One region of the Pseudoalteromonas sp. CO342X genome, then DNA from elsewhere that is predicted to be linked to it. Evidence: predicted binding sites of a transcription regulator. Region 1 holds the regulator's gene; each other region holds the start of a gene.
What was found. The regulator sigma-54, encoded in region 1, starts transcription at its own class of promoters, with help from an activator protein. The targets are predictions, from matches to a motif close to GTTGGCACGNNNNTNGNNT.
Positions count from the first base shown of each region.

Region 1 (7,995 bases):
AACGTGATTAAGTTAACCCTATTCATTTATTTTATCGCAGAAATCAATTTCTTAATTTGAATTTTATTCGTGTTGTTTCTGCTGGTGGGTTGTTATCGTTAATACACGTTAAAGGTGTACGCAACGATAAAGTAGGATTTTCTCGGCAACTCGCTTTACTGCACGAGAGAAACCTAAATTGGTATTACAGTGTAACTCAGTTTATTGGGAACTACCAAGGTTTACGCTTAATTATGAGAGACTTATTATACCAATTCGCTTAATTAAGTGATCTATTTTTAAGCGAGAAAACCTTGTTGATAACACGGCGAAAATTTTGCTATTTAGTTGTTCTAAATGAGAAATTTTTAACACAGTTAGCGTCAGGTTTGCTCCTTCAAATTGAGTAAGTATTAAGACTAATTGGTATTAGACCAGTCTGGTTACGGAGGGGGAGATTAGCACGGACTAAATGAATCAGACCTTAGTGCTATTTTGGTGCTAGTAGCCCAAGTTACTCGGATTCATTAAATTTATTTTCTATTAGTCCGCCAATGGCGTCTAGTGCATACTGAGCATCAGGACCTTCACAAACCACTCGGACTTCTTTCCCTTGGCTGCTTTCAAGTAACAACAGCGCTAGTACGCTGTCAGCAGCTGCACTTTTGTCTCCTTGATATAAGGTCACTTCGGCATCAAATTGGGTTGCTAATTGTGCAAGAACCGTCGCTGCTCTAGCGTGCAGACCAAGCTTGTTCTGGATTAAAAACGTATCTTCTAGCATTTAACCCTCTTGCTCACGGTGGCGAATTTTGACGTTGGGATGGGTTTTAGCAAAACGCTCACCAATGGTTTGCGCTAAATATACCGAGCGATGTTGCCCACCTGTACATCCTATTGCAATCGTTAGATAACTGCGATTGTTACGCTCTAAGTGTGGTAACCAAGTTTGTACAAAGGTTTGGATCTGCCAAGTAAACTTTTGCACGATGCTGTGACTCGACAAATAGTCTTTGACTGGCTGATCTAGGCCAGTTAGCGGCTTAAGCTCAGGCTCCCAATGTGGGTTGGGCAAAAAGCGCGCATCAAAAACGTAATCCGCTTGTTTTGGGATACCGTGTTTAAAGCCGAAAGATTCAAAGGTAATAATGAGTTGTTTGTCTTTTTTACCTAAGATTTTTTCGCGGATATCTTCTGCAAGTTGATGAACGCTCAGGCCTGTAGTATCAATGAGAAAATCGGCGCGAGTGATCAATACGTCTAACAATTCCCGTTCTTTCTTTATTGCAACATCTAGTGGAAGATTATGCAGTGAAAGAGGGTGCAAACGGCGTGTTTCTGAGAAGCGTTTTATCAGGGTTTGATCGTCACTGTCTAAATAAAACAGGGTAGGTTTGGCAAAGCCTGGTAAGTATTCAAGAATGTCATTAAACTCGTCCTGTTCTTTAGGTAAGTTTCTGACATCAATACTGACTGCTATTTTATTATAATTGTCCGAAACGCTGCGGACTAAAGACGGCAGCAAATTGACCGGAATGTTATCTACACAATAGTAGCCTAAGTCTTCCAATACTCGAAGCGCTACAGATTTACCAGAGCCTGAGCGGCCACTGATAATGATAAGCTCGAGTCCTTTTTCTTCATCACTCATCAAGTTCACCTTGGATCACTGCATATAACTCATCGTCACTTTTTGCTTGCCTAAGCATTTTGCAAAAAGACTTGTCTTTGAGTGTATCAGCAATCGCCGCTAAGGTCTTCAGGTGCTGTTGATTATCACCTTCGGGTACGATGAACGCGACAAAAATATCGACAGGCTGCTTATCTATGGCTTCAAACTGGATCCCTTGCTCGCTGACAAGCACCATTGCAAGGATTTTATCCAAACCTTCAAGTCGACCATGGGGAATGGCAATGCCTTTACCGATCCCTGTGCTGCCTAATTTCTCTCGCGCCATTAAGGCGTCCAAGATAGCATGCTGACTGGTATTTGGAATTTGGCTATGAGCCAGTTCGCTGATGTATTCTAAAATACGTTTTTTGCTATTAAAAAGGACCGCAGCTTTACTGCAGTCCTTGTTCACTAATTCACTTAATTTCATCTTAGTGTCGAGTGAGCTTCTCTTTGTGTTTAATAACTTGACGATCTAGCTTGTCGATAAGGCCATCAATTGCGGCATACATATCTTGATGCTCTGTTGATGCAAATAGCTCGCCGCCGTTTACGTGTAATGTTGCTTCTGCTTTTTGTACTAGCTTCTCGACATCAAGGATCACATGCACGTTATTGATATGATCAAAGTGCCTTTCTAGCTTCGCAAACTTGTTGGTGACATAGTCTCTTAATGAGTCAGTAATTTCTACATGGCGACCAGTTAGATTTAGTTGCATAAGCATTTTTCCTTCTTGGGTTTTACGTCTTATATCAAGCTTTTACGCTGATTTGACGGTGGAATGGCTAGGGATTCACGATATTTTGCAATCGTGCGTCTCGCTACCTTAATTCCTTGCTCAGCTAAGATATCTGCAATTTTGCTGTCACTCAATGGCTTCGCGGTATTTTCTGCAGCTATCAGCTTTTTGATAAGTGCTCTAATTGCTGTAGAGGAGCACTCACCTCCATTTTCTGTACTTACATGGCTAGAGAAGAAATACTTCAGCTCAAATATTCCCCGAGGTGTATGCATGTATTTTTGTGTTGTCACACGGGAAATTGTGGACTCATGCATCTCAACCATTTCAGCAACATCATTTAGCACCATAGGGCGCATTGCTTCGGGGCCATGTTCAAAGAATGCCTGTTGTTGTTGCACAATGCAATTGGTAACTTTTAATAAAGTATCATTTCGGCTTTCTAAGCTTTTAATAAACCACTTTGCTTCTTGTAAATGTGAGCGAATAAACTGACTATCCGTACTGGATTTTGCCGTTCTAGACATCGCAGCGTAATGGTCGTTTACTCTTATTTTAGGCATAGCATCAGGATTTAGCTCTACGACCCAGCGACCTTTTACTTTTTTCACTGATACGTCAGGGATCACATATTCAGGCTCTTCATGAATAATGCTTGCCGCTGGTTTTGGGTTAAGGCTATGAATTAACGTCATGACCTCTTTGAGATCGGCTTCTTTAAGGCGCGTTTTCTTTGCCAAAGTTCGATAGTCACGGCTGGCAAGCAAGTCGATATGCTCTGTCAGGATCATTTTCGTTTCGGCAATCCATGGTGTATCTGGGGCGAATTGATTTAGCTGAATACACAAGCATTCTTGTAAACTGCGCGCTGCGATACCGACAGGATCGAAAAGCTGAATACGTTTGAGCACGGCTTCGACTTCATCCAGCTCAATAGGCTCTTCGCTACTCTCATCATTAATGCTTTCTAAAATGTCTTCGCAAGACAGTGTTAAAATGCCTGACAGGTCGACCGCTTCAATAATCGCAATCGCAATCGCTCTATCTGTTGGACTAAATGGTGTCAGCTCAAGTTGCCACATGAGATAGTCGTGGAGAGATTCAGAGGTTTCCCCTTGATAAACATTATCGTCATCGGGAAGTGGGCCTGAGCTTGCAGCGGGTGCTGCACTCATATATTCGTCCCAAGTGACATCCATGGCAAGGTCATCACTGACAGTGTCTTTGCTCATGGCGGTATCTGAGTCTATTTCATAGTCACTAACCTGCGCTTCATCGCTTGAATCTTGATTGTCGTCAGCACTGCTCTTTTCTTGGCTGTGTTGGTCAGCGTTTTCGCCGTCAGTATTATCACCTTCTTCCACTTCCAACAATGGATTGCTGTCTAATGCTTCTTGTATTTCTTGTTGCAGATCCAATGTACTAAGCTGCAGCAAGCGAATGGCTTGTTGCAGTTGTGGAGTCATTGTAAGTTGCTGCCCCATGCGCAGCTGTAATGATTGCCTCATGTATCTCTAACAATCCTTTTTAACAGTTATTAATACTACGTCTTAACTATAGCTTGAATTGTTCGCCTAGGTAGACATCTCTTACGGTTTGATCTGCCAAAACATGTTCTGGCGTGCCTGCAGCGATTAACTCACCATGTGAAACGATGTAGGCTTTTTCACATACGTCCAGTGTTTCTCTAACGTTATGATCGGTGATTAGCACACCGATACCGCGGTTTTTTAGGTGCTCTATGATTGTCTTTATATCTAACACCGAAATAGGATCAACACCAGCAAAAGGTTCATCTAACAGGATAAACTTAGGATTAGCGGCTAAAGCGCGAGCAATCTCTACGCGTCTTCTTTCGCCTCCCGACAATGCCATGCCCTGTGAGTCACGAATGTGTTGAATATTAAATTCGTCCAGTAACTCGTTTAGTTCAGCTTCTCTCTCAACTTTAGATAAGTCTTTTCGAGTTTCTAAAATCGCCATCAAATTTTGATAGACCGTGAGTTTTCTAAAGATTGAAGACTCTTGTGGTAGATAGCCAATACCAAGTCGCGCGCGGCTGTGCATTGGTAGCAAAGTGATATCTTCATCATCAATCTGAATAAAACCTTTGTCGCTTGGTACTAACCCTACAATCATGTAGAACGTAGTGGTTTTACCCGCTCCATTTGGTCCTAATAAGCCTACAATGCTGCCAGCCTGAACACTTAAACCAACATTTTTGACGACCTGACGACCTTTATAACTCTTTGCTAGACCAGTTGCTTTGAGCTCGCTCATTAATTGTTACCTTCTTCCTGCGCTTTTTTATCTTTTGCGTCTTTTTTGTCATCAACAGGAACAAGGATGGTTCTTACCCGAGAATCTTCTTGGTCTGAGCGCTCAGCACTGATCAATTGCTTTTCAATGTCATAGGTGATGACTTGCGCATTGATTTTTTGCCCAGTTTGATTGATTTCCGCATCGCCAGAAATGACTAAGGTGCCTTTCGCAACGTCGTAACGAATTTCGTTTGCTTTGGCTTCTAGCAAATTACCATCAGGTTGACGTTCACTGAAAATAGCTGGGCTGCCAGTAGCAACAAGCAGTTGCTTGTTAGTACCAAGCTCCGCGCGGCGGTGGACTTCTAGGCGATCGGCATTTATTTTTCTGTTGCCATGAATAATAACAACATTCTGTTCAAAAATACCGATGTTGCTTTGCAGTTGAGCTTGCTGACGGCCAGCATCAATAATGACTTCATTTTGTTCTGCAGCAATTGCTAAAGTAGAACTTGCAAGCAAGCCGATGAAAATTAGTTTGTTAATGATTTTACTGGTCATAATAAATTGTCTTTGTGTGGTTGATGAGTTCGATCACTTGCTTTTGTAGATCTGCATGCAGCCCTTTACCCGTGATCCTAAGACTAGGACCTGTGATAACGACAGGGTGTTCCGATTTCATCAATTTTTGCTTAATTTCAACTCTTACATTATCGGCATTGATATCGGTGATCATGGCGTTAGGCGTTAAATTCTTTGCCAGCACATTGCCTTCTAATATCAAGGTATTGTTTTCGTACAGTGTTGCTTCTAATGCACTTATTTGCCAATTCTGCTCACCGTTATATAAGGTGAAAATAGGCTTTTCAAAGTGACTAAAGCCAAGATCTTGATACAACTCCATCTTATCAGCAGTTACCTGATAGTTTAATAAGCCATTTTCACTATAGGTCGTTTGCTGAAGCGTGGTTGCAACATAATCGGGCTTAGCTAACGGTTCATCTTCTTTTGCTGAGTCCGCCTCTGATGGATTAAACATGGGCGACCACATCCATACCATTAGAGAAGCGAAAACAATGAGTAAGATGACACGTAATACGGTCATGTACTTGATCCTTTGGAAGTCAATAAGTGATTTTGGCTGAGCATTAGAAGATCAGTCAGTTCTCTCACGGCACCAAAACCACCAGGCATCAAGGTCGTGTAATGGGCGATATGTTTAACAAGAGGGTGTGCATCATTGACGGCAACGGCAAAACCGACTTGCTCCATTACGGGTAGATCTGGGCCATCATCACCAATATATGCAATTTCGTCATCACTAAGGCTGAGCTTAGTCTTCAGTTCATCATATGCCACTAACTTGTTTTCTTGGCCTTGGTAAATATAAGTTACATTTAAACTAGTCATGCGTTGCTGAACTATTTGTGAATGCCTACCTGTGATAACGGCGACTTCGATACCACTATCAATCAAGGCCTTAATACCAAACCCATCTTTGGTATTAAATGCTTTCAGTTCTTCTCCATTATTACCAAGGTATATACGTCCATCTGAGAATACGCCATCAATATCGCAAATCAATAATTTGATTTGTTTTGCTTTTTCCCAAGCTTCAGGTGAAATCGTCTGATATAAATCTTCAAATTGCATTACAGCACCCCCGCTCTAAGTAAATCTTGCGTATTCAAGGCGCCAACCGGTATGTTGTTTTCGTTTACCACAATCAAGCCATTAATTCGTTTGGTTTCCATGATATTGAGTACCTCAGCTGCGAGCATATCGGCGCGTGCAGTCGTACTTTTAGCCGTCATTACTTGCGTGATTGGGGTGGTGTGAATATCGACCTTTTGTTCGATAATACGGCGCAAGTCACCATCGGTAAAAATACCCTGTAATTGCGAGCTTTCATCTACGATTGCCGTCATACCTAAACTTTTAGCGGACATTTCAAATAAAGCTTCTTTAACTGTGCAATGACTATTGACCATAGGGATTGCATCTCCTTGATGCATGACATCAGCAACGGTTAGTAGTAGACGTCTTCCCAAACTACCACCAGGGTGGGAAAGTGCAAAATCATCTGCCGTAAAACCTCTGGCTTCAAGTAGCGCAACTGCGAGTGCATCACCCATCACTAGCGTAGCTGTGGTGCTGGCCGTGGGTGCAAGTCCTAATGGGCAGGCTTCTTTCGATACTCTAACACAAAGGTGAACTGTCGCATTACGAGCCATTGTAGAGCTCGGGTTGCCCGTCATAGAGATTACCGGGGCACCTAAACGCTTAATCACAGGTAGGATAGAGATCACCTCTTGGGTTTCCCCTGAGTTGGAGATCATCAAAACCACATCATCTTTGGTGATCATACCTAAGTCGCCGTGACTTGCTTCACCTGGATGAACAAAAAATGCGGGGCTGCCAGTACTTGCGAGTGTCGCTGCAATTTTATTACCGATGTGGCCTGATTTACCCATGCCAATCACGATGATCCGGCCTTGGCAGCCAAACATAATTTCACAGGCTTTTACAAATTGTTGATCAACAAACTGTTGCACTTCTTCTATTGCTGCAAGTTCGGTAGCAAAAACTTGATTTGCAGAATCAATAAATGGGTTCGTTGTCACAAGGCTTCCTTAAATGATGTAGTAAATATAACCGACGAAGCTTGCGACAAGTATGCCACCTTCCAAGCGGTTGATGCGGCGCTGGCCTGTTAAGCTGAGGCTCATTAGGATAAGCAGCAGTGTCGCGCCAAGCATAATAAAGATATCACGTGACGCAATATTGGCGTCGAGGACAGATGGGTTGATAATCCCAGCAATAGATAGCACTGCCAATATATTAAAGATGTTCGAGCCAATAATATTGCCAAGCGCTAGATCGTCTTCTTTTTTAAGTACGCCAGCAACACATGCCGCAAGCTCGGGTAAACTAGTACCAACGGCGATAATGGTTAATCCTATTAGCAGGTCACTCATGCCAAAATATTTGGCGATGTCAACCGCAGCGCCAACGAGATAGTCCGCGCTAATAGGCAGTAAAATCATACCCACGATTAACCAGAAAACGGCTTTTTGAGTTGGAATATTATTTGGCACTTCTTCACAGGCTTCACTGACAAATGGGTCATCATTATCTCCACCACCACGCTTGGTGATAATGATAAGTGCAAGAAGAAAAGCGGCGAAACCGACTAATAACAAAACACCTTCTACGAAACTAAAGTGGTTATCACTAACGATATACCAAGCAGCCAATGAAACGATGACTAACAGCGGCATTTCGCGGCGCAAAATACCAGAGCCTACGGAGAGTGGCCTTAATAACGCAGTGAGACCCAAAA
Region 1 is NZ_SGPH01000035.1:257,563-265,557, reverse strand. It holds gene EXT47_RS16620 (HPr family phosphocarrier protein) at 494-763, opposite strand; gene rapZ (RNase adapter RapZ) at 764-1,630, opposite strand; gene ptsN (PTS IIA-like nitrogen regulatory protein PtsN) at 1,623-2,081, opposite strand; gene hpf (ribosome hibernation promoting factor) at 2,083-2,370, opposite strand; gene EXT47_RS16600 (RNA polymerase factor sigma-54) at 2,400-3,899, opposite strand; gene lptB (LPS export ABC transporter ATP-binding protein) at 3,946-4,671, opposite strand; gene lptA (lipopolysaccharide transport periplasmic protein LptA) at 4,671-5,213, opposite strand; gene lptC (LPS export ABC transporter periplasmic protein LptC) at 5,203-5,757, opposite strand; gene kdsC (3-deoxy-manno-octulosonate-8-phosphatase KdsC) at 5,754-6,305, opposite strand; gene EXT47_RS16575 (KpsF/GutQ family sugar-phosphate isomerase) at 6,305-7,276, opposite strand; gene EXT47_RS16570 (calcium/sodium antiporter) at 7,286-7,995, opposite strand, start outside.

Region 2 (7,995 bases), on a different contig from region 1:
AGCCAAGATTATCAAAAGGTGCAGGCGCAGCTCCCACTCCAGAAAGAATATCTTTGCCATCCGCAGGAGCCGTAAAGGTATGCGTTGTACCTGAATTACTGGTTAACGTATATTCGTTAGCATTGGCTGTTTTAGTCAAAGTATAAGGACCATCATTCAACGTTGGCGGCGTTCCCGCAGTAAACGCACTGGTCGTGGGATCGGTATCAGTGACGACTCCGGCTGAAATGGTCGCCGTACCATTATTGTCTGCTGATTTTTCAGTACGAATTGGCGACGCTAATGCGAGTGCTTCTGGTCTTTGAGTTGCAAGCTCCAAGCCAGTTGCAGCCTGTTGATTTAATTTCACAAGAAATCTATCACCTGTTGCACCACTACCCGTTACGTTCATTTGTAAGCCAAAATAATCGCCCGTTCCCGTGATGACTCCACCTGCAATATTACCAGTCGTCGGAGTACCGATAGGATTGCCTTTGGCATCTACAGCTGTTATTTCAACGGTTGTTGCACTGGTATAAGTAACTTGGAAATCGGTAGCTGGCAACTCATTGCCGCGCCCTGGCTCAAGGGTTGCCGTAAGCGCTGCGGTGCCTGTATTTTCGCTGTAAGCAAAGCCACCCACGGTAGGTATTTTAAATATATCTCCACCTATGTTGCCATCTAAGTCCATTCCCAATCTATTTTGCTGATTAAAAGCATCTGCCAATGCGAGGCCAATTTGACCTAGTTGGTTTTGTGCCGGGATCAACACTTCATCTCTAAACGCCAGTAACCCACCGATTTTGCCTTTCAAGCTGCCGCTATCTAACTCGAGCTGCACAACATTTTTATCTTTAATGTCTAGGATTAGTTCTTTATGATTAGGATCTGGATTGCCTTTCATCGCGAATAAATTGAAGGCTCCACCTTGCATCACAAGTGCATCCCCAGTGCCTAAAAATACGAGCTTCTCGCCATTTTCACCATCGAGTGTTTCTATATCTACAAGTTCAGCGAGCTCCTTGATAGCTTGATCTCGCTCGTTAAGTACACTGTGATCGACATTGTTCAGATTGAGTGCTGATTTACTCGCTACTTGTTTATTTAATTCGCTGATTTTTTGCACAAGATTGTTGGCTTCTTCTGAGAAAATATCCAATTGCTCGTTCACAATACTGTTTTGATCAACAACAATACCTGACAGTCTATCCATTTGATCAACAAGGCCTTGAGCGCCCGTCATAAATAAAGAGCGGTTAGTTGTCGATGAAGGTAAGTTAATCGCGCTTTGTAAATTGTTAAACATAGAGTTGATGCTCTTGCTCAGACTGTTTGAGTCTTGTGCAAACAACGTATCAACGCGGCTTGCCTCAGTGACAAACTGCTCATAGTAAGACTGATTAGAAATATCACGATTTAATTGCTGCTGCGCAAATTGGTTGAGCAAACGCACGGTTTCACCGCGGCCAACCATGCCACCTATCATTGTTCCGTGTTCAGTCCGTTCACGGATATACCCTTTGGTATTTAGGTTAGCGATGTTTTTACTGGTGGTTTGTAGTAACTCAGAGTTAGCCCTAACCCCTGCTGCACCAATATTTAATAGATCAAATGACATCTCATCTGACTCCCTTTGTTAGCGCACCGGATAAGAAATCGGATACATCAATACGCTTTAAAACTGACTTAATTTTGTTGGCATAATTCGGATCGGTCGCGTAGCCTGCATTTTGAAGCTCACTTAAATAAGCATGACTATCACCAGCCTTGTTTAAGGCTTGCTCGTATCTCGGATTACCTTTTAGGAAACTGACATAATCATCAAAGCTTTGTTCTAGCGACTTATAAGCACGGAAATCGGCTTGCTTTTGCACCGGTAACCCTTGCTCAAATTCAAGTGTCGATTTTCTGGCACTTTCACCACTCCAGCGGCTATCCGCTTTGATATTGAATAGATTAAAACTGCTACTACCATCTTTTTTGCTGATGATGTGCTTACCCCAACCGGTTTCCAGTGCAGCTTGTGCAACCATTACCGCAGGGTTCAAGCCTAACTTTTTCGCAGCTGTTTGAGCGTATTCCCAAATTTTGTCGACGAATTCCTCAGGAGAACCAAAGCCTGTTTGTTCATCGCTTGAGGTATCTGCCTTAACATTGACAGCCTGCGGTTCAGGTTTACGTACACTCTCACTCGCTGTCGCCTGTCTTTTAAAGGAAATATCGCCGTCAGCTCTCATTACTGAGGCAGGCTTATACTTTTCAGAATTAGGAGACAACTGCTGCACAATCAGATCTGCAAGTCCTAAGCTGCCCTGCTCAGATAAATGCATCGAAAGTTGCTGATCATGCATTTCTTCAAAAAATTTGACACCACTAGAGTTAAATGGACTGTCTTTATCCTCTAGCGCCTCATTCGCTTTACGCATGCTTTGTAACAACATTTGCGTAAAGATAGACTCAAACTGTTGTGCCGCCTTTTTCAATGCCTGATCTGAGGCACCTTGATCGCCAGCACCTTTCAGCGCCTCTTTACGGATCGAATCAAGGTTTCCTAGGTCAAAAAAGCTTTGATTTTTCAATTGGTCGGTGTTCATACACTCAGCACTGTTTGACGTTAATAACTATACAAATAGAAATGCAAAATCCGAGCCAAAAAAAAGCCCCACAATTGTGAGGCTAACTAGTTGATTAATAATAGAACATCAAATGACGACTAATTGACCATTTATTGCGCCCGCTTCTTTTAGCGCTTCAAGGATCGCCATTAAATCACCAGGCGCTGCGCCAACTTGGTTAATTGCCCTAACCAAATCATCAAGGCTCACGCCTGGGTCAAACACAAACGCTCGAGAGTCGTCCTGATTTACGTCGATAATACTTTGCTGCGTCACTGTTGTTTCGCCATTTGCCAGCGCATTAGGTTGAGACACATTTTGTTGCTCAGCAATCGTTACGGTAAGACCGCCATGAGTAATTGCCGCAGGCTGCAACTTGACATTTTTGCCGATAACGATAGTACCTGTGCGCGAGTTAACGATGATCTTCGCAGCGGTATCCGCTGGTTTGAATTCAAGATTCTCAAGCGTAGATAGATACGCAACGCGCTGAGACGGATCTCTTGGTGCAATTACTCGAACTGAAGCTGCATCCATAGGTTTAGCACTGTTTGGTCCAACAAGACCATTGATAGTGTCGGCCAAGCGCTTTGCGGTAGTAAAATCCGGCCTATTCAAGTTAAAGGTAATGTAATCACCCTGAGTAAACGGACTTGGTACTGCTCGCTCCACTGTCGCGCCGTTTGCCACCCGACCTACTGTCGGGGTATTGATCACAACTCGACTCCCGTCGGCGCCATCAGCGCCCAAACCACCGACAATCAAGCTACCTTGCGCAATTGCATATACGTTACCATCAACCCCTTTAAGAAAGGTCTGAAGTAACGTGCCGCCTCGTAAACTACCAGCACTACCAATAGATGACACAGTAACGTCAATGGTTTGACCGGGTTTAACAAAAGGTGGTAAGTCAGCATGAACCGCAACAGCCGCGACATTTTTAATTTTTGGCTTTAAGCTTGCTGGCATCGTGATCCCAAAGCTATTCAACATCGCTTTAAAGCTTTGCTCGGTAAATCTGGTTTGCTCACCGGTACCAGGTAAGCCCACAACTAGGCCGTAACCAACCAGTTGGTTTGAACGAACACCTTCAACCATACTGACATCTTTAACTCGCTCAGCAGATGCCAAAGAAGAAAAACCAACCAACGTAATGGCCGCACCGATAAGCAAAATATTCTTAAGCATATTGTTCATTTTCAGCACCTTAAAACGGCATCAGCGCGCTCATAAAGAAACTCGTTAACCAACCTGCACTTTGCACTTCTTGTTGGTCGCCTTTACCTGAATATTGAATTCTAGCGTTTGCCACTCGATTGGATTCAACGGTGTTATCTGCGGTCACATCCTGAGGCCTTACTAACCCTTCTAAGCGAATAAACTCTTCGCCAGTATTGAGCGTTAACCACTTTTCACCACGGATCACTAAATTGCCGTTTGGAAGTACTCGGGTGACATTGACCGATATATTACCAAATAGGCTATTTGACTGATTGGCTTGAGAATCACCAGAGAATGAAGAGCTTGAACTTGCTCCAAATTGTATCGCTTCCTTACCAATATTGATGGCATTGCCACCAAGGCCAATAATCGGATCAAGACTAGCGTCACTAGATTTATCAAGTTGAGAATTCGCAGCTTTGGTCGCCTGGGTCGTTTCTCTGAGTACAATGGTAATAATATCACCGACTCTTAACGCTTTTTTGTCAGCATAAAGATCATTGGAAAACTGCGTATTAAACAATGACCCTGTTGCCACCATTTGGGCTTGATTATCCTCGGGATAGATAGGTGCATAATACGGATCGTCACGCACCACATTTTTATTTTGTGTTGTACTACATCCAGATAATGCAGCGACCGTTACGATGGCTAAATATAATGCACGCATAATACCCCCTACCCAATTACAACTGTTGATTAATGTAGCTCAGCATCTGATCTACCGTTGAAATCACTTTTGAGTTCATCTCATACACGCGTTGTGTCTCGATTAGATTTACAAGCTCTTCGGTCACATTAACGTTTGACGTCTCAAGTGCGCCTTGAACTACTTTACCTAACCCTTCAACGCTTGGGTTACCTTGTACAGGTGCACCACTTACCGCAGTTTCTGTGTACAGGTTTTGACCAATTGGTTCAAGACCTGATGGATTAATAAAGTCACTGATCGTCAATTGCCCAATGACAACGTTTTCAGCTTGCCCTGCAACGCGCACTGATACTTCGCCATCTTGAGAAATAGTGATTGACTGTGCATCGTCGGGCACATTCATCTCTGGTAACACAGGAAAACCCGCACCAGAAGTAACTATCCGTCCCTCTTCATCCGTCGTGAACTGACCGTTTCTTGAATACGCAGTTGTGCCATCTGGCATCTGAATCTCAAAAAAGCCCGGACCTTGGATCATCCAATCCAAAGAGTTTTCGGTACTTAACATATTACCTTGAGAAAAATTCTTTTGGTTAGCGACCACTTTGGCACCTGCACCAAGCATTAAGCCTGATGGTAGTTCTGTATCCTGAGAGCTGCGGCCACCTGGTTGATTGATGTTTTGATACAGCAAGTCTTCGAATATCGCCCGACTCTTTTTGTAGCCGACGGTACTGGCGTTCGCCAAGTTGTTCGAAATAACTGAAATATCAGTTTGCTGAGCATCTAAGCCTGTTTTACTTATCCACAATGCTGGATTCATAATCTCTACCTCACTCTTAAACTATGCGTAGGAGCGAAGTGTGTCGCTCATCTATTTCTTCAGCTGTTTTCATCAGCTTAATTTGCATTTCAAATTGTCTTTGATGGTTGATCATATCCACCATCTCATGAACGGGATTGACGTTGGACATCTCTAAGAAGCCACTCATTACCTTTGCAGTTGGAGATATTTCACAAAAACCACAGATCCCATCTTCTAACTTATCTTCTCTTGGTCTAAACAGGCCGTCATTGCCTTTTTGTAGCTTACTATTATCTGCTTCAATAATTTTCAGCCTATCAACCACCTCAAGAAAGTTAGCGGGGGCACCTTGTGGACGCACTTGAATAGAGCCATCGTCACTAAACACCACTTTATCAACGGGGATAGGTAAGACAATAGGTCCACCTTCGCCAATAAGTTGACGCCCGTGAGCTGTAACTAACGCACCGTCATTACGAATGTTTAGCGTGCCGACTTTGGTGTAAGCTTCTTCGCCCGATGCATCAACTACACTGATCCACGACTTATCATCTACAGCAATATCAAGCTCACGGCCAGTTTCAACGATTGCACCACCGGTCATATTAGTACCTGGACGTTCTTGCATAGCAAAAACCCGAGAGGGTAATCCTTCTCCGAATGCCTGCATTGAACGCGCTTGAGCAAAATCTGCTTTGAAGCCAGTCGTGTTGGCATTAGCAAGGTTATTCGCTTTAAGTGCCACACCGCGTAAGCTCTGCTTAGCGCCTGACATTGCGATATACACCATTTTATCCATGACGATGACCTATAAAATTCAAACTTAATCTAGTTAATGCAAACACAGTGCCAAAGTGATGAGATGTTTTTGACGGGCATAAAAAAGGCTGCCTTTGTAGCAGCCTTTGGAGGGCATAATATATTATCGGATCTGTAATATATTTTGTTGTAATGTTGAGTTAACCTCAAGCGCTCGAGAGTTCGCTTGAAAGTTACGCTGGGCACTGATAAGGTCAACTAACTCGTTTGTGAGGTTGACGTTCGATTGCTCTAACGCCGATGAACTAATACCACCAAGCGTACCTGTGTTTGGCTCGCCTGCTAGGGGCTCACCGGAAGATAGACTTTTCTTCCACTCAGTATTACCAATCGCTTGGAGGCCTTGAGAATTCGGGAAGCGTACGAGCGCGACTTGCCCTAGGAAAGTCGAGTCACCGTTAGTGTATGAAGCTACTACTTTGCCATCAGTACCAATATCAATACCAGCTAGTCGACCTACGGTTGCACCGTCTTGTTCCAGAGCTTTCACTTCAAATCGACCTGATGAATATTGTGTCGGTAACTTCTGAGCCGTGTTTGCTTCATCACGCCAGTTAACAACAATATCATTCGGGAAGGTTGCGCCGTTTTCTAACAAGTTTGACATACCAATAGTTGGATCGACCGCATCTTGAGGACCTGCAAGACTAAGCGGGTTAAACGTCGTACCCGTATTGTTACTAAATGTCAGTGGTGAAGCTGATGGATCATCCGCCGTTTGTGAAGGAATACCACTTGCGTCAAAACGAAATACGCTTACTGGAGTGTATGGCACAGGTGGTGTGGCGGTTGGGTCAATTTGCTGCGCATTGTGGTTAAATGGCTTATCGTCCATTGTTGCGTAAGTTGACCATTCATTATCCGCCGTTTTTCTGAAGAATAGCTGCAGTGTATGTGATTCACCCAGTGAGTCATATACCGTAATTGCCGTTCTTGAGTTATACGATGCACTTTGCGTAGGATCGAATGCAATCGTAGGTGGCTGCGCCGTTGCATCTAGATTAAATGATGTATAAATTTGCGATGTTGCTCGAGGAGACCCTGATGCATCTGGAATTTGAATTGGCGATGTTGTGCTTAGACTCAAAGACGTTGTATCACCTGTTGATGGATCAACAGGGAAGCCTTGCAAGTAGTCACCTTTTGCATTCACGATAAAGTTGTCTTTATTTAATTTAAATGCACCAGCTCGAGAATACGTAAAATCCTGTGATTGAAGAGAATTTGACATGGCAAAATAGCCTTCGCCCTCAATCGCCAAGTCTAGCGAGTTCTGCGTGAACTTTAATGACCCTTGGTGAAACTGCTGCGCTACCATAGTAGTTTGTACACCATCACCATTTTTCGTTTTGCCAGAGCTAAAAACCGAAGACGCGTAAACATCAGCAAATTCTGCGCGAGATTCTTTAAAACCCGTCGTGTTCACGTTAGCAATGTTATTTGCTGTTACGTCCAAGTCTTTTTGCGCGGCGGCAATACCTGTCAGTGCTATATTGAAACTCATACTCTCACCTCTAAGTTCTTAAGGTTAATTCTTTAAAACTACTATGCTATTTCAGCAATATCAGTTAAGCGCACCGCGCCTTCTTTGGTATTAATGACGATGCCGTTAGCACCATTAACATTAACACTGTCAATATTTCTAAATGTGGCCGAAGGTAAAGTCTGATATTCACCTTCAATCATGCCTTCGGCTTTTATGGTGTATTCCCCAGGGGGCATCATCTCGCCATCTTTATTCTTACCATCCCACTCAAAACGCACAGCGCCTACACTTTGCTCACCAAACTCAAGCGTCTTAACAATCGCTCCAGATTCGTCATAAATACCCACAGATAAATTCTGCACAGGCTCTTGGACAATCACCGAGCCCTTTGTAAGTGCATCATCACCATGTTCTAACG
Region 2 is NZ_SGPH01000020.1:217,357-225,351, forward strand. It holds gene flgK (flagellar hook-associated protein FlgK) at 1-1,597, opposite strand, end outside; gene flgJ (flagellar assembly peptidoglycan hydrolase FlgJ) at 1,599-2,573, opposite strand; gene EXT47_RS11180 (flagellar basal body P-ring protein FlgI) at 2,682-3,782, opposite strand; gene flgH (flagellar basal body L-ring protein FlgH) at 3,802-4,485, opposite strand; gene flgG (flagellar basal-body rod protein FlgG) at 4,502-5,290, opposite strand; gene EXT47_RS11195 (flagellar basal body rod protein FlgF) at 5,307-6,071, opposite strand; gene flgE (flagellar hook protein FlgE) at 6,195-7,595, opposite strand; gene EXT47_RS11205 (flagellar hook assembly protein FlgD) at 7,637-7,995, opposite strand, start outside.
Region 2: the regulator sigma-54 is predicted to act here: its motif matches at 2,615-2,633, upstream of flgJ (flagellar assembly peptidoglycan hydrolase FlgJ).

Region 3 (7,995 bases), on a different contig from region 1:
ATGGGCTTGTAAACTCATCAGCACCTTGGCAGTACGGACTGCACTTTATTGCAAAACCCGCCAAAGAGCCTATTAGTTTAAACTATCATGAAAGCTATGAGCAGTTTGCCGCTCCGCTACAGCGGGAGATCTTGCTCGAACTTGCACTATTACTGTTTTTTATTCTTTTTACCTTTGTGACTATTGTATGGTTAAGCGGACAAATATTTGTCCGACCTCTAAAGCATTTTGTGAATTATCTATCTTTGCAAGAGCATACACCACAAGCCACTTTAAACTATCCCATCCCCTCAGAATGGCAACCTTGGTTTATACAAATCAAACAGGTGGTGGAGCAAAAATCGCGCTTAATGCATGCCCTTAAGCAACATAATCAAGAACTAGACGACGAAATTAAGCGTAAACAACAGGCATTAAAGCAAAGCTTTGAGGCAAAAGAGCGTCAAGCTGCTTTGCTAAATGCAGTGCTTGACTCTGTGCCCGATATTATCTATTTCAAAAATATAGACGGTTCATTCATAGGCTGTAATCGCGCGTTTGAAGAGTTTATGGGGGTTGATAAGTCGGATTTAGTTGCGAAAACACAACCTGAAGTGACATCTGGATTAACCATTTTACTTGAGCAAGAAGCGGCGATGGAGCGCTCGCAAGAACAAGTGGCAACTAATTTTGTCCTTGGGGCAAATACCTACTTTTTGACTATCACGCCATTGAAATCGGAAACTGGAAAGCTCATCGGTTGTTTGGGGGTTGCGAGAGATATTACTGCCGCACAAGAGGCATATAATGCCCTAAGAGACTCTGAAGAAAACTTTAGGGCAGCGACTGAGTTTGCACCTAATGGCGTTATTTTGGCTGCGATCAGCGGTAAAATTTTGGAGATGAACAAGGCTGCCAAACGTTACTTATCACTTGATAAGAATACCGGAGAAAAGCAGCTGGAACGCTTGTTTGATGAACAAAACTGGCAAGAGCTGAAGCCTGTCTTGGCTGGGCTATTAAAAGAGCAAAAGAAAGTCGTTGAGCACATGATTTCACAGTCGGGTAAGCACCGCTGGTTACAATTGAGTATTTCTTTAGTTTGGGATAAAAATAAGCGCCCTAAGTATTACGTGATCCATATTCAAAATATCACTGGTCTGCTGTTAGCGAAGCAAGATGCTGAGCGCGCAACGCTTGCCAAAAGCCGCTTTATCGCGAATATCAGCCATGAAATTAGAACGCCAATTAATGCCATATTAGGTCTGGCGGATATGATCAAAAGTGAGGCGCTGACTCGAGTTCAGAGTAAAAAATTGCAGCAGCTTTCTGGGGCTGCAAACGAGCTGCTTACCATGCTCAACAGTATTTTAGAGTTTGCCAAAGTAGAAAGTCATCAAGGCACAATTCAATACGAGACATTTCAAACCTGCCATGTATTTACCACGATAGAATCACTGATTAAGCCTTTATGTATACAAAAAGGCTTGGAGTTTGAGTTACAGGTCGACCCTCAAGTCTGGCCTTACCTTTACAGTGATGAAGATAAAGTAAAGCAAATCTTAGTAAACCTACTTGGTAACGCCGTAAAGTATACCAACCATGGTAAGGTGGGTCTGAAAGTAACGTTAACTAATGATAGAGCTGCAAAACAAACCATCAAGTTTGCTGTTTGGGACACTGGCGTTGGGATCAAATCGCAAGAAATTGAACACCTTTTTGATGCATTTACCCAAGGTGATGAAAGCTTCACACGTCGTCACGAAGGCATTGGTTTGGGGCTTGCGATTGTGAAGCAAGAAGTTGCACTCTTAGGTGGCGATATTGCGGTTAACTCAACCCCGAACGAAGGAAGCTGCTTTTTCTTCGAATTGGTGCTAGATAAAGGCGCTTGTCCAGTTGTGGATAGTCACAAAGAAGTTTACTGTCTCACCACCGAAGCACATAGCTTACCAAGCTATTTTTCAGGTCTTGCGGAACCTTTATCTGTTGAGCGATTGCACGGGATGCATGCTCAGCTCGACAAGTCTATTGTTGTTATTCCACCAGAAGCAGCACTTGACCCCGCTTATACGCTACCTGGAAATACCGCATTACTACTGCATTGTGAAGGGGAGTTTCCTGAGCAAAGTAACCATATTGCGCTTAATCAAAGTGTGTTTTACCAATCAGCTTATACTTGGCTTGCTGAATTTGCCCATATGACGCAAACCGTCGACAACGTGTGTATGCAGGTTGCCGGTGCACTTTGCTTGGTGGTCGACGATAACAACTTAAATTTAGATATTACTGAAAATATGTTGAAGCAGAATGGTATTTCTACCGTAGGGCTCCAAAGCGCCGAACATATTGAGGAAGTTTGCCGCTCACTGCAACCCGATATCATCCTGATGGATATCCATATGCCAAATATTGATGGCTATCAAGCGACCAAGCAGATCAGAGCCGTGTGGTCTGAAACTGAGCTTCCCGTTATCGCCTTGACCGCAAATGCAAGCAAAGAAGAGCGGGCGAAAGCCACAGCCGTTGGCATGAATGATTATTTGGTAAAACCAATTAATAGCACACAGGCGTGCAAGGCATTGGCAAGTAATATTTTCCAGTCGGATAAAACAGAAGAAGCCTTTTTTGATTATGAGTTTGCTTTATCACAAATGATGCAAAATGAAACGTTTTTGCAAACAATGTTAGATAAATTTGCTAAACTTTGCCATGATTACCTAGAACAGGTTGCTGAAATAGAGCAAGGTTCAGCATTATTCGAGTTAGCACACGGAATTAAGGGCGCTGCTGCAGGTCTGGGCTTTAAGCGACTAGCGAAAGTTGCAAAAGACCTTGAAACGCAAAGCAAAACGATCACAACAATAACAAATCGCACTGACTTGGATGTGTTAACAAATGCACTTTCACAGGTGGTGTGCTTTATCGAGCTAAAAAGGTAGCGTCATAAGATGCAGCAAGCTGAGCACATTTTTATTATTGATGATGACCCAATAAATAAGATGGTCCTAAGCAATACATTAGGTGACGGCCATCGGTTATCCCATAGCACAGACACTAAGTTATGTATTGATGAACTAAAAGCAAGTAAACCAGACCTTATTATTTTAGATGTGTTAATGGCTGACGGCGCTGGATTTTCTGTTTTAGAGTGCCTAAAAAAGGATGCGAGCACTTACGGTATTCCCGTTGTCGTGATCTCCGGTAGTGTGAGCTTTAAAGATGAAGCACGAGGTTTGGAGTTAGGGGCAGTGGATTATATTACTAAACCCTTTAACCCTTTGATTGTAAAAGCCAGAATCAAAAACCATTTAGCAATAAAAAAGAAAAATGATCTGCTAGAAAAGCTAGCCTCTATCGATGGTTTAACGGAGTTGCCCAATCGTAGATATCTAGATGAAGCGATGAAATCAGCATTAGAAAGCGCAAAAGCTGATGGCAGTGCTTTTACCGTTATGCTGGTTGAGGTGGACTATTTTAAAACGTTTAATGAGCATTATGGCTACATGCACGGTGATGATTGTTTATTTAAAGTCGCCAAAGCGCTAGAAGAAGGCGCAACCCGACGTTCTTTATTTATTGGCCGCTTTGATGGTACTCGTTTTGCGTTGGTACTAACTCAGCATAATATCGACGTAATTAATGAGATAGCAGAAGCGCTGCACGACTCGGTTAATGCGTTAAAAATCCCCCATATTGCTTCACCGATATGTGCGCATGTGAGCGTTAGCATTGGTGCAGTTCATATTGAAAATCACTGCAGTAGTGAGCTTAGTGAGCTGATAAAAATGGCAGATAGTGCCCTTGCAGTTGCCCAAAAGCAGCAAAGTACGGTATTTATTAAAGCACTATAAATATCTAAAGCCATATGCAGGAGCGAAAGCATATTCGCATTCAGACCATAAGTGCACCGCATAAAGCTTGGCTATGCTCATGCTTTATAGATCTTTAACTGAGTATGTTGTGCCTTTTGGTGTGGTGTTAGGTTTATTCTATGGATATACGGCGTAAAATAATTTGGGTGGATTGTATTGCGGCTATATCCGTGGGATTAATCGTATTGCTTTTCCACTCAATGATTGGTGCGATCTATCATATACCTGAACAAACCATTATCTTTATCGCATTATCAAATCTGTTGTATGGCGCGTACTCTTTTAGCCTTGCCATTCAAAAAGCGAAGAACATAAAACATTTGCAGCTTTTAGTGTTCGGCAATCTTTTTTGGGCGCTAGTCTGCGCTGGAGTGGTTGTTCAGTATTTTAACGTTGCAAGTCTAATTGGTATTGCTTTTATTGTTTGTGAAGCTATGTTTGTCATCATGCTTGCCTATTTCGAATGGAAGTATAGGTATGAGCTGGTATCAGAGGACAGTTCAGCTTAATAGGCTGGGTTATTAAAGTTTGGCTCTGTTTTGTTTTTAACTTATTAAGATGACAAGAAAATAAGGAGTTGGACACACACAACTGTGCGTCAGTTTACTCAGATTATTCACCATCCTTGGTGAGATAAAGTCTTACTGAATTTGCTTTAATGCGTTGTCGCCAAAGCCAACCAGTTGGTTGTTTTTGAATACCAATGGCGTGCACTCATCTTTTGTTACTTTGCCGTCTGAGTGTTTACTGTTGGTTGCATAGTACAGTACTTGATAGTTATCGCCGTCTTTTGACACCAACTCGCTAAAATCAGGGGTTGTAAACATGTCTTTTACTGATGAGTAAGACGCGCCCATTTCAAGGTTGGCAATCTTTTCACGATTTTTACGCTGTTTATGTTCCCAGTTAGACGAGTTGTATTCAGAAGCCCAACCGTGCTCTACTTCACCGTCGGATACAGCAACGATACAGCCTGATAATAGAGTAGAGCTAAGCGCAGCCACTAACATTAATTTTTTCATTGTTGTTTTCCTTTTTAATTTTGTTGCTGAGCAAATAATGCAAACAGCCATTTGTTTTTGCTTGAATTATCACAAGAGTTGCAAACTCTTTGCCAATTAATAAAGTTTATAAATATCAGTTTGTTGTTGGTTTTTAATCAGTTTATAGTTGATGGTTTTCACTAACATTTAGCGATATCACTCACTAAAACAATAATCTAGACCACTCGGTTTCTCGTTGTCCCAGCCACAAAACTTTCAATATTAATGGCAATTTCGCCGACTAAACGTTCGATGGCCTCTTTACTTGCCCATGCCGTATGCGGTGTCAAAAGCAAGTTTTCCCCTTGGTATTGAACGAGAGGGTTGCTTGCTTGTGCCGGCTCTTGAGTGAGGACATCCACAGCAGCACCAGCTATTTGTTTGTTAGTTAGTGCATCCACCAGCGCCTGCTCATTGACTATTCCGCCTCTTGCGGTGTTGATAATATAGGCATGATTTGGAAGTAGAGCGAATTCAGCACTTGAAATCAGGTTTTCTGTTTCAGCGGTAAGCGGGCAGTGAATCGATACAATATCCGCAATCTGCAGTGCTTCTTCAAAAGCCATTCGTCCTGCTCTAACCTCAGTTACGCCCCTACGTTCGGCAACAATTACCTGAGCTCCAAATGCTTGTGCGACTTTTGCAACGGCTTCTCCTAACGTTCCATGGCCTACGATCACAAAGTTTTTGCCTGCAATTTCGTTGATGCTGTAATCCAAACGACAAAACATGTCACTTTGTTGCCAAAGCCCTGCATAGCAGTCTTGCTGATAACGATGAATATTTGTCATTAAGTTACCAAGCATAGTAAAGGTGTGCTGCACTACAGAAGGGGTCGAATAACCAGCCACATTAGCCACCGCAATTTGATGGGCTTTTGCGGCTGCCAAATCGATGTTGTTGACGCCTGTGGCCGCAACACAAATCAGGCGTAATTGTGGTAACGCCGCGATTGCTTGTTCAGTTAACTGTACTTTATTGGTGATGATGACTGCTGCATCTTTACAGCGTGTGATGATGTCATCACTGAGCGTGGTGTCGTAAGACGTTAATGTGCCTAGTTTGGCAATGGGAGAAAGATCGGTTCCTGCAAGGGTTTTAGCGTCTAATACCACGATTTGCATTATTTTTATCCTTTTCTTGACTTTGGAGTTAACTCTAAGGTTTATACTTGTGATGTCGACTAGGATAATCTTCAGGACTTGGGAGTGTAAAGTGGTAAAGATTGGTGAGCTGGCAAAGCGGCTTAACGTATCAACTGACACGTTAAGGTATTATGAAGCAAACGATCTCCTACACCCTTGCACAAGGAGCGAGGGCGGGTATCGGTTGTTTGATGAGCAAAGTGAAAAGCAAATGCGCTTTATTCTTCGCGCGAAGGAAGTGGGGTTCAGCCTCAAAGAAGTGCAAGACTTGCTGAAGATAAAGTTTGAAAAGCATCAGCACAGTTGTGAAGAAGTGAAAACGCTGACTATCACTAAACGGGATTTAGTGAGAGCGCGGATCGCTGAGTTACAAAAATTTGAACAATCGTTATCGACGCTAGCAGAGCAATGCTGCGGCGGTAAGGAAGCGGCAGTGAGCTGCTCGATTTTAACGGCCTTGGAGGCTATCGATGAATGAACTGATAGTAAATTTTTGGCAGCTATTTTTAGTATCTGCCCCGTGGTTACTGCTTGGCCTCATATTGGCCGGGTTACTTAATGTATTTATTCCAAAAGATTTGTTGCAAAAGCATTTAGGGAAAGAAGGGTTTTGGACGACGATAAAGGCAGCGCTGATTGGGGCGCCTATGCCGCTTTGCTCTTGCGGCGTTATTCCTGCTGCGGTGGGACTGAGAAGAGCGGGGGGCTCGAAAAGTGCGACAACCGCATTTTTAGTCTCAACGCCTGAAACTGGAGTGGATTCTATCTCGGTTTCTTATGTGCTACTTGGTCCTTTTATGGCGATAATTAGGCCAATTGCAGCTGTGGTTAGCGCAATTGCGGCAGGGTTGCTCGTTGGCAGTGAGAAAGATGATAAGCCTGTGCCGCTAAAGCACCTTAATATCTCAGGGGATACAAACGCGACTAGCGGTTGTTGTGACGCTAATCATCACCCAGAGCCAAAGCCTGCTGAAAAGCATCACAGCCATGATAGCTGTTGCGCCAGTACTAAAGTGGAAACCGTAAAAGTAAGCTCAAGCTGCTGTGCGCCTGCAGGCCCGCAATTATCAATGGCAGGGGCGAATATGTCTTGTTGTGATACTACGAAGCCTGCCGTAACCAGTTGTTGCGATTCCGCATCAGCCACGACAAGTTGTTGTGAGCCTGCCCCTGTACCTGAAAACCAAGGGGTTTTTGGTAAAATTGTAGAAGCTGTTAAGTTCAGCTGTAATCAATTACTGTCTGACACTGCAGTTTGGCTTCTTATCGGTTTATTCTTTGCAGCGTTAGTGCAAACCTTTGTGCCTGAGTCTTTCTTATCTCAGTGGGGCGACGGTATTATCGCCATGCTAGTGGTTATCCTTATTAGTATCCCAATGTATATTTGTGCCACCGCTTCAACTCCAATCGCTGCGGGTTTATTACTGGCTGGTGTGTCACCCGGTGCTGTATTGGTATTTATGCTCGCAGGCCCTGCAACTAACATCGCCACAATTGGGGTGGTTGGTAAAGAATTAGGGCGTCGTGCCGTGTTTGCCTACTTGGGCGGCGTCATTGGGGTTGCACTTATCTTTGGCTATTTAACTGATTACTTGGTCAATACTTACGGTTTTGTGGTAACGCCAATGATAGGTGAAGAGCACGAAGTGCTACCACATTGGTTAACAGTATCGATGGGCGCATTATTAGCAGCACTGTTACTAAGATTAGCTATACTCAAATTAGGTAAAGTTGTTAGAAGATAAACTATTGTGGTACTTTTTACCGTATTACAATTGCATGACGCTTAAGCATGTATTGTTCCAACTTGGTATATCGCCTTGGTGGTCAGACATGAAATGCTTAGCGTCTGTTTATTTGACACGATAGAATGCGTTCCAGTATTCGTTAATCCGACAATTTGAGAAGTAGAGTGGATAAATACGCTGACATTAGACCGTATAATGATGATGA
Region 3 is NZ_SGPH01000010.1:204,705-212,699, forward strand. It holds gene EXT47_RS02935 (response regulator) at 1-2,921, shown strand, start outside; gene EXT47_RS02940 (diguanylate cyclase) at 2,931-3,833, shown strand; gene EXT47_RS02945 (hypothetical protein) at 3,974-4,363, shown strand; gene EXT47_RS02950 (DUF3192 domain-containing protein) at 4,496-4,876, opposite strand; gene EXT47_RS02955 (D-2-hydroxyacid dehydrogenase) at 5,074-6,021, opposite strand; gene zntR (Zn(2+)-responsive transcriptional regulator) at 6,113-6,520, shown strand; gene EXT47_RS02965 (SO_0444 family Cu/Zn efflux transporter) at 6,513-7,787, shown strand; gene EXT47_RS02970 (1-acyl-sn-glycerol-3-phosphate acyltransferase) at 7,955-7,995, shown strand, end outside.
Region 3: the regulator sigma-54 is predicted to act here: its motif matches at 4,955-4,973, upstream of EXT47_RS02950 (DUF3192 domain-containing protein).

Region 4 (7,995 bases), on a different contig from region 1:
TGAGAAGATGAAAAAGTATAATCTCAATCGCGACTGATAGTTTATCAGTTACTACCGAATCAACTTAGCAAGGCCGCTTAATACGCGGCCTTGTACTTTATTGTTTAAAGTTGAGTAAAATCCAAGTCTTGATAACTGGCAATAATGGTTTGTTTGCAAAAACAGTTATCGGCATGGTCGTTAACCATGCCGCAAGCTTGCATATGTGCATACACGGTCGTTGAGCCTAAAAACTTAAATCCACGTTTTTTTAAGTCCTTGGCAAATTTGTCACTGAGTTCACTGGTGGCAACGGCATCGTGTTTGTCACGCATGGAGTTGATAACAGGCTTGTAATTAACGAATTGCCACTGGTATTTTGCAAAGCTGCCAAACTCTTGCTGAATTTCAATAAATCGCTTAGCGTTGTTTATCGTTGCTGCGATTTTTGCGCGGTTTCTGATAATTCCGTCAAATGCTAATAGCCGCTCGATATCTTGCTCTGTCATCAGGCTCACTTTGTGTACATCAAAATCGTGGAATGCTTTTCTATAGCCTTCACGTTTTTTCAAAATGGTATACCAGCTTAAGCCAGCTTGTGCAGATTCCAATGTGATAAACTCAAACAAGCTCTGGTCATCCAGTACAGGTCTTCCCCATTCCTTATCATGGTATTCAACATAATCGGGTTTGCTCTCGTCCACCCAGCCGCATCGTATTGTCATTGTTGGCTCTCTTCTATCTAATTGTGAATATGAATAAGCTAAATGATTTACTACGCCAACTACTCATTGCGGCATCACATTTGGCTTTCAAAAACTCTAGCATAATGCTGTATATAAAAACAGTGTCAATAAATTGATATTGTTAAGTGTTATATAACTCTATGTTTTAAATGGAATATAAAGTTGGATCGTTTTTTGCTTTTATCCATTGAGTTTATTTTTAAGAGAGCGGAAAAATGGCATTAGCACATGTTATTAATCCACAATTTGTACCAACGACGAATCGCTACAATCCCTGTTTGCTGCAAGAAGCCTACGTCGGTGAGCTAAGCGACCTTAGGCAGCAGGCGAGTTGGTTAAGCCATCTTGTTGATACTATGCCAGCAGGTGTCGTGGTACTTGATGGTCAAGGTATGATTGCCAAGGCGAATCAAATTGCGATGGATATGTTGGGTGAACCACTCGAAGGTGAAAAGTGGTTTAGCGTTATTCAGCGTTCATTTCGACCACAGCAGGACGATGGTCATGAAGTCTCTCTTAAAGATGGCAGAAGAATTAAGTTAGATATTACCGCGCTAACACCAGAACCTGGGCAACTCATTTTGATGACAGATCTCACCGAGACGCGCCGGCTTCAAAGCCGTGTTGCGCATATGCAAAGGTTAAGTGCGTTAGGAAAAATGGTTGCTTCATTGGCGCATCAAGTGCGTACGCCGTTATCGGCTGCGATGTTATATGGTGCAAACCTAGGTGCAGCTAATCTTCCTCCGGCTTCTCGAGAAAAGTTTCACGATAAGTTGATGTCTCGGTTAAAAGACTTAGAAAGCCAAGTTAATGACATGCTGTTGTTCGCTAAAAGCGGTGAGCAACAAGTGGTTGAGCGAGTGTCAATGCAACAGTTATTGAGTGAAGTCAAAGCGGGTGCTGACGCTATGGTTGAGCTTAACCAAGCAACATTGGAAGCATTTTTACCTGAGCCAGATATCGAAATATTAGGTAATCGTACTGCGCTTGCAAGTGCGATCCAAAACCTGATCCACAACAGTATTCAAATAATTGGCAGTGCGGCACACATTGAACTTAATGCAGAGCGCGAGCCGTGTGGCGAGTATGTACGTATCTCAGTTGTTGATAATGGACCTGGCATTGATGAAACCTTAGTAGACAAGTTGTTTGAACCATTTTTTACAACTAAGTCGCAGGGGACTGGGCTAGGACTTGCGGTGGTTAATTCGGTCGCTAACGCGCACAAAGGGTTTGCGCAGGCAGACAATGTTGAAGGTAAGGGTGCGCGTTTTAGCTTGGTACTACCACTAATTGAGGCGGAGGAACTATGAGTAACAGAGTTTTAGTTGTTGAAGATGATGCTGGTTTAAGAGAAGCACTCATCGATACATTGCAGCTTTCAAATATCGAGTGCGTAGAAGCAAGTTGTGCGGAGCAAGCCGTTTTATTGCTAAAGCAGGAAGCCTTTTCTTTGGTGGTGAGTGATGTGCAAATGGGTGCCATGAGTGGGCTTGACTTGTTAAAGACCATTAAACTCAACTATCCCGAATTACCGGTATTGATGATGACAGCATACGCGACCATTGATGATGCGGTTGAAGCGATGAGATTGGGTGCCATCGACTATATGGCTAAGCCATTTGCGCCTGAAGTATTGCTCAATATGGTTGGACGTTATCTACCTGAGAAGGAAAAAGAGACAGACGGCCCCATTGTTGCCGATCCAAAGAGTATTAAACTACTTGAACTGGCTGCAAAAGTAGCTAAGTCAGATGCCAGCGTTATGGTACTTGGACCGAGTGGTTCAGGTAAAGAAGTGTTGGCTCGCTATATTCACGATAAATCCGACAGAGCAGACGAGCCTTTTATCGCAATTAACTGCGCTGCAATCCCAGAAAATATGCTCGAAGCGACCCTGTTTGGTTACGAAAAGGGGGCATTTACAGGTGCCATTCAGGCGTGTCCAGGTAAGTTTGAACAAGCACAAAAGGGAACGATTTTGCTTGATGAGATCACAGAGATGGATTTGGGATTACAAGCAAAATTACTTCGCGTGTTACAAGAGCGGGAAGTAGAGCGTTTAGGCAGTAGAAAAACCATTTCACTGGACGTCAGAGTGTTGGCAACCAGTAACCGCGATTTAAAAGAAGCGGTGGAGGATGGGGTGTTTAGAGAAGATTTATATTATCGCCTCAATGTTTTCCCGCTAGAGTGGTTGCCACTGAAGGATAGAGCGGGTGATATCGCGGTGTTAGCCGAGCATTTGTTGGTAAGACATACGCAAAAAGCAGGCAAGCCAACACCTATATTAAGCAGCGGTGCAAAGCACAAGCTCAGTTCGCACAGTTGGCCTGGAAACGTAAGAGAGCTAGATAACGTTATTCAACGTGCCCTGATTTTGTTCCAAGGTAATGAAATTCAAGAAGATGATATTTTTATCGAAAATTTCTCACCTATGGCTTTGATTGAGTCTGCACCACTTGTAAATCATGAAGCATCAGCTTTAATGGAGCGCTCTCAAGGTGAGGATGAGATCATTAGCTATAAAGATGAGTTACAGGATAAAGAACACCAAATTATTTTAGATACGCTGGCAAAGTTTAACGGTAAACGCAAAGAGGTGGCGGAGGTATTAGGTATGAGTCCTCGCACACTTCGCTACAAGCTGGCAAAAATGCGAGATTTAGGGATTGCGCTACCCGCTTAACCTAAGTTAGCTGAGCTTAAAAAACAATGAGTTAGTTCGTTGCTTATCCAAACCTCAGGCTAAGCTTTATCTGTTAATTCAAATTTAATCAGGTGCCTATAAAGATCAGCAGATCTTAGGCGCCTAGTTTTCACTTCTATGTACTGCCAATTTTTCGACATGATTAAAATTCTATAAGGTGTTGAAAATAAAGGGTTTTAAGTTGGCACGTTTTCTGCTTTATTACAGGTAACTAAGAGTTATTTTGAGTAAAGCATCATGAAAGTACAATCATCAGCGCTATTTCAAGAAATGCAGGCAATGGCTGCAGAAGCGACGAGAAACACACAGCCATCAGTGCAGCCGGTTAAGACGGCGGCATCTTCATCGGCTCAGTTTGGCGATTTACTCTCAGACGCACTTAATACGGTTCATGGCTTACAACAAGAAGCGAAACAAAAAGTCACCGCTGTTGAAATGGGTGACAGAAGCGTTTCTCTTGCAGAAGCCATGATAGCGAAACAAAAATCGTCGGTCGCTTTTGAGGCAACAGTGCAAGTTCGTAATAAACTTGTTGAGGCCTATAAAGAAATCATGAGCATGCCAGTTTAATTGAGTGACTGTGGAGAGTAATCGTGGCTACTAATCAATCAACAGATCTTACGCTTTCCGATGCAGCGCTGAATAATGACAGCGGTTCGGATGAGCAACAAGAGCAAAAATCAGGCTACTTCAGTGCGCTAAGCGGTGTTGATATGTTGCGCCAGGTTACTCTGGTTATTGCCCTTGCTATTTGTTTAGCAATCGCAATCTTTATTATCATTTGGGCGCGCCAACCAGATATGCGCCCACTTGGTAAATACCCAACAGAAGAACTCGTTGAAACGTTAGACTTTTTAGACCAACAGAAAATTGAATACCAATTAGATGGTAATACCATTTTAGTTGCTGAGTCGGACTATCAAGACATAAAACTACGTATGGCGCGTGACGGTTTTACTCAGTCTCCGAGTTCTGGAACTGATATTCTGATGCAAGATATGGGTTTTGGTGTTAGCCAACGTCTTGAAAGAGAGCGCTTAAAACATAGCCGTGAGCAACAACTTGCGAGAACAATTGAAGAGTTACAAGATGTAAACCGTGCAAAAGTGTTACTTGCAATTCCAAAAGAAAACGTCTTTGCACGTCGCGAGAAAAAGCCCTCTGCAACCGTAGTTATTACCCTTAAACGTGGCAAAACGCTTGGCGGCGAAGAAGTTGATTCAATCGTAGACATCGTGGCATCAGCGGTACAAGGCCTAGAGCCTTCACGCGTGACCGTCACCGATCAAAACGGTCGTCTACTCAACTCTGGTTCTCAAGACTCTTTAGCTGCACGCTCGAGAAAAGAGTATGAAATCGAACGTAAGCGTGAACAAGAATATCTAGAAAAAATTGATAGCATCCTGATCCCAACTGTAGGTCTTGGTAACTTTACCGCGCAGGTTGACTTAACGATGGACTTCAGCGCAGTTGAAGAAACGCAAAAACGTTATAACCCTGATCTACCAGCGGTTCGTAGCGAAACGACGTATGAAGAAAATAATATTGGTGGTTTAGCTGTAGGTATTCCGGGGGCGCTGACTAATCAACCTCCCATAAACTCAAATATCCCAGAGATTGCGGGTCAAGGCGGCAATGGTCAAAGTGCAACACCAAGCAGTAATCAAAAAGAAGCAACCCGTAACTATGAGTTAGATACCACTATTAGCCATAAACGTCAGCAAACAGGGGTTATTCGCCGGATCAGTGTGAGTGTGGCCGTTGACTACCTCGCAAAACCTGATGCTGAAGGTAACATGGCAATGGCGCCGCGTACGCAAGAAGAGTTAAATAACATCCGTCGTTTGCTACAAGGTGGTGTGGGCTTTGATATGCAGCGAGGTGATGCGTTAGAGGTAGTTACTGTGCCATTCGTACGTGAAGATCTCACTGAAATGCAGGAGATACCACTTTGGGAGCAAGATTGGTTCCAAAAGACAATTCGTCTTGCAGCAGGTACCTTAGTGATCATTGTGCTAATCTTAGCGGTAGTAAGACCTATGCTTAAGCGTCTAATTTACCCAGATGATACGCTTGAAGATTTTGATGAAGATGCGTTGACCAGTGGTGTTGATTTAGGTGACAGTACACTCGATATGCTAAATAACGAATTCGATGAGTCTGCGGTTGGCTTCTCTTCTGACGGTAGATTACAATTGCCAGACTTACATGGCGACGAAGACCTACTCAAAGCAGTACGTGCCTTAGTTGCTAACGAACCAGAACTCTCATCACAAGTTGTGAAAGCGTGGTTGACAGAAGATGACTGATCAAGAACAAAAACAATTGCCCGCAGCCTTTGACGTTGACAAGCTAGATGGCGTCGACAAGGCTGCCATCTTACTGCTTAGTTTGACTGAAGAAGATGCGGCTCAGATTTTGAAACACTTAGAGCCAAAACAAGTGCAAAAGGTCGGTATGGCAATGGCCTCCATGGATGACCTATCTCAGGCTAAAATAGCAGCTGTGCACAATTTGTTTATCGAACAAATTCAAAGTTTTAGTACAATTGGTTTCCAATCGGAAGATTTCATTAAGAAGGCGCTAACCGCAGCACTTGGTGAAGACAAAGCGGCAAGTCTTATTGACCAAATCGTTATGGGCTCCGGTGCAAAAGGGTTGGATTCGTTGAAGTGGATGGACTCGAAGCAAGTTGCCAATATTATCCGCAACGAACACCCGCAGATCCAAACGATTGTATTGTCTTATCTCGAGCCTGAGCAATCCGCCGAAATCTTGTCTCAGTTTCCTGAGAAAGTACGCTTAGATTTAACTATGCGTATTGCAAACTTAGAAGAAGTACAACCTGCGGCACTACAAGAACTCAACGAGATCATGGAGAAGCAGTTCGCTGGTCAAGCTGGTGCACAAGCAGCGAAAATGGGTGGCTTAAAAGCCGCTGCAGATATCATGAACTACTTGGATACTAATATTGAAGGTCAGTTGATGGATTCAATCCGAGAACATGACGAAGAAATGTCGCAACAAATTCAAGACCTCATGTTTGTGTTTGAAAACTTGATGGATGTCGAAGACCGAGGGATCCAAGCCATACTGCGTGAAGTACAGCAAGACGTACTGATGAAAGCAATTAAAGGCGCGGACGAATCTTTAAAAGAAAAGATTATGAAGAATATGTCTAAGCGTGCTGCTGAGATGATGCAAGATGACCTTGAGGCTATGCCTCCAGTGCGGATCAGTGAAGTGGAAGCTGCACAAAAAGAAATTTTGGCAACGGCTAGACGTTTGGCTGACTCAGGCGAAATTATGCTTGGTGGCGGTGGTGGCGAGGAGTTCCTATAAACCATGGTCGATAAAAAGTTGTATAAAGGCCGCCCAGTCAGCACCGAAGCGCTGGATGAGTTATTAGAAAACTGGCCTATTCCAGATGTTACGGATAAGCCCGAAAAATTCCGCGGTCGTTCGACCGCATTCGGTACACCACTTGAAGAGTTGTATACGAAAAAGCAGGCACACCCCGAACCTGAGCCACAAGAGCCTGAATTTCCTACTTTGACCATTGAAGAATTAGAGCAGATCCGCCAGGACGCCTACGACGAAGGAATAAAGCAAGGCCATGAGCAGGGCTATATTGAAGGCTTTGACAAAGGGGTTTCTGAAGGTAAAGAAGCCGGTTATAAAGAAGGCGTAGAAATAGGTAAAGAAAAGGGACTTGAGGAAGCACAACCGCTTATTGAAGAGAGGATGAAGGCGCTATCCACTATACTAGATGGCATGCAAACGCCACTGAAAAAGGTTGATGATGAGTGTGAAAAGCAGCTGGTTGTACTTGTCAATTTATTGGCGGAGCAGGTTATTTTTAAAGAGCTTAAGACCACGCCTGACCTCATTTTAAACGCGTTGAAAAAAGCAATGGACGCGTTGCCTGTCAAAGATCAAACAGTACGCATCCATCTGCATCCAGAAGATTTGGCCTTAGTGCAAGCCATGTACGGCGAAGAACATATACAATCACAGCATTGGCAGTTACTTCCAGAGCCGACGTTGGACAGAGGTGGCTGCGAGGTGAAAACGCCACAGTCATCCATTGATATGACGCTTAAGAACCGTATTAGCGAAGTGTTGGAATCATTTTTGCAAGATAGCGGTATAAACCAATAATACTGCACTGTTATCTAGATAAGCGAAGCAATCAAATCAGGATAACGATGCCTTCCTAAGGTAATTGCGAACATGTCGACATCTGCTGCTATGAGCGAGCGCATCAGTAAGTATCAGAAATTTATTAAACCATATGGGGTTGCGGTTGCAGGCAGCCTCACCCGTGTGGTTGGCCTCACCCTTGAAGCTAGGGGGCTAAGTGCTCCCGTCGGCAGCCAATGTAAAATCGAGACACTGGGCGGTTTTATTGATGCAGAAGTCATCGGTTTCAATCAAGAAACGCTTTACCTTATGCCAAACGATCATATTACAGGCGTCCTTCCTGGAGCGCGAGTGATCCCAAAAGTTAAGGATGCTGGATTACCTGTCGGAATGGGTCTACTTGGCCGCGTGGTT
Region 4 is NZ_SGPH01000020.1:182,088-190,082, reverse strand. It holds gene EXT47_RS11055 (sigma-54 dependent transcriptional regulator) at 1-37, shown strand, start outside; gene EXT47_RS11050 (DNA-3-methyladenine glycosylase I) at 105-704, opposite strand; gene EXT47_RS11045 (PAS domain-containing sensor histidine kinase) at 941-2,041, shown strand; gene EXT47_RS11040 (sigma-54 dependent transcriptional regulator) at 2,038-3,417, shown strand; gene fliE (flagellar hook-basal body complex protein FliE) at 3,676-4,008, shown strand; gene fliF (flagellar basal-body MS-ring/collar protein FliF) at 4,029-5,747, shown strand; gene fliG (flagellar motor switch protein FliG) at 5,740-6,780, shown strand; gene fliH (flagellar assembly protein FliH) at 6,784-7,599, shown strand; gene fliI (flagellar protein export ATPase FliI) at 7,672-7,995, shown strand, end outside.
Region 4: the regulator sigma-54 is predicted to act here: its motif matches at 3,619-3,637, upstream of fliE (flagellar hook-basal body complex protein FliE).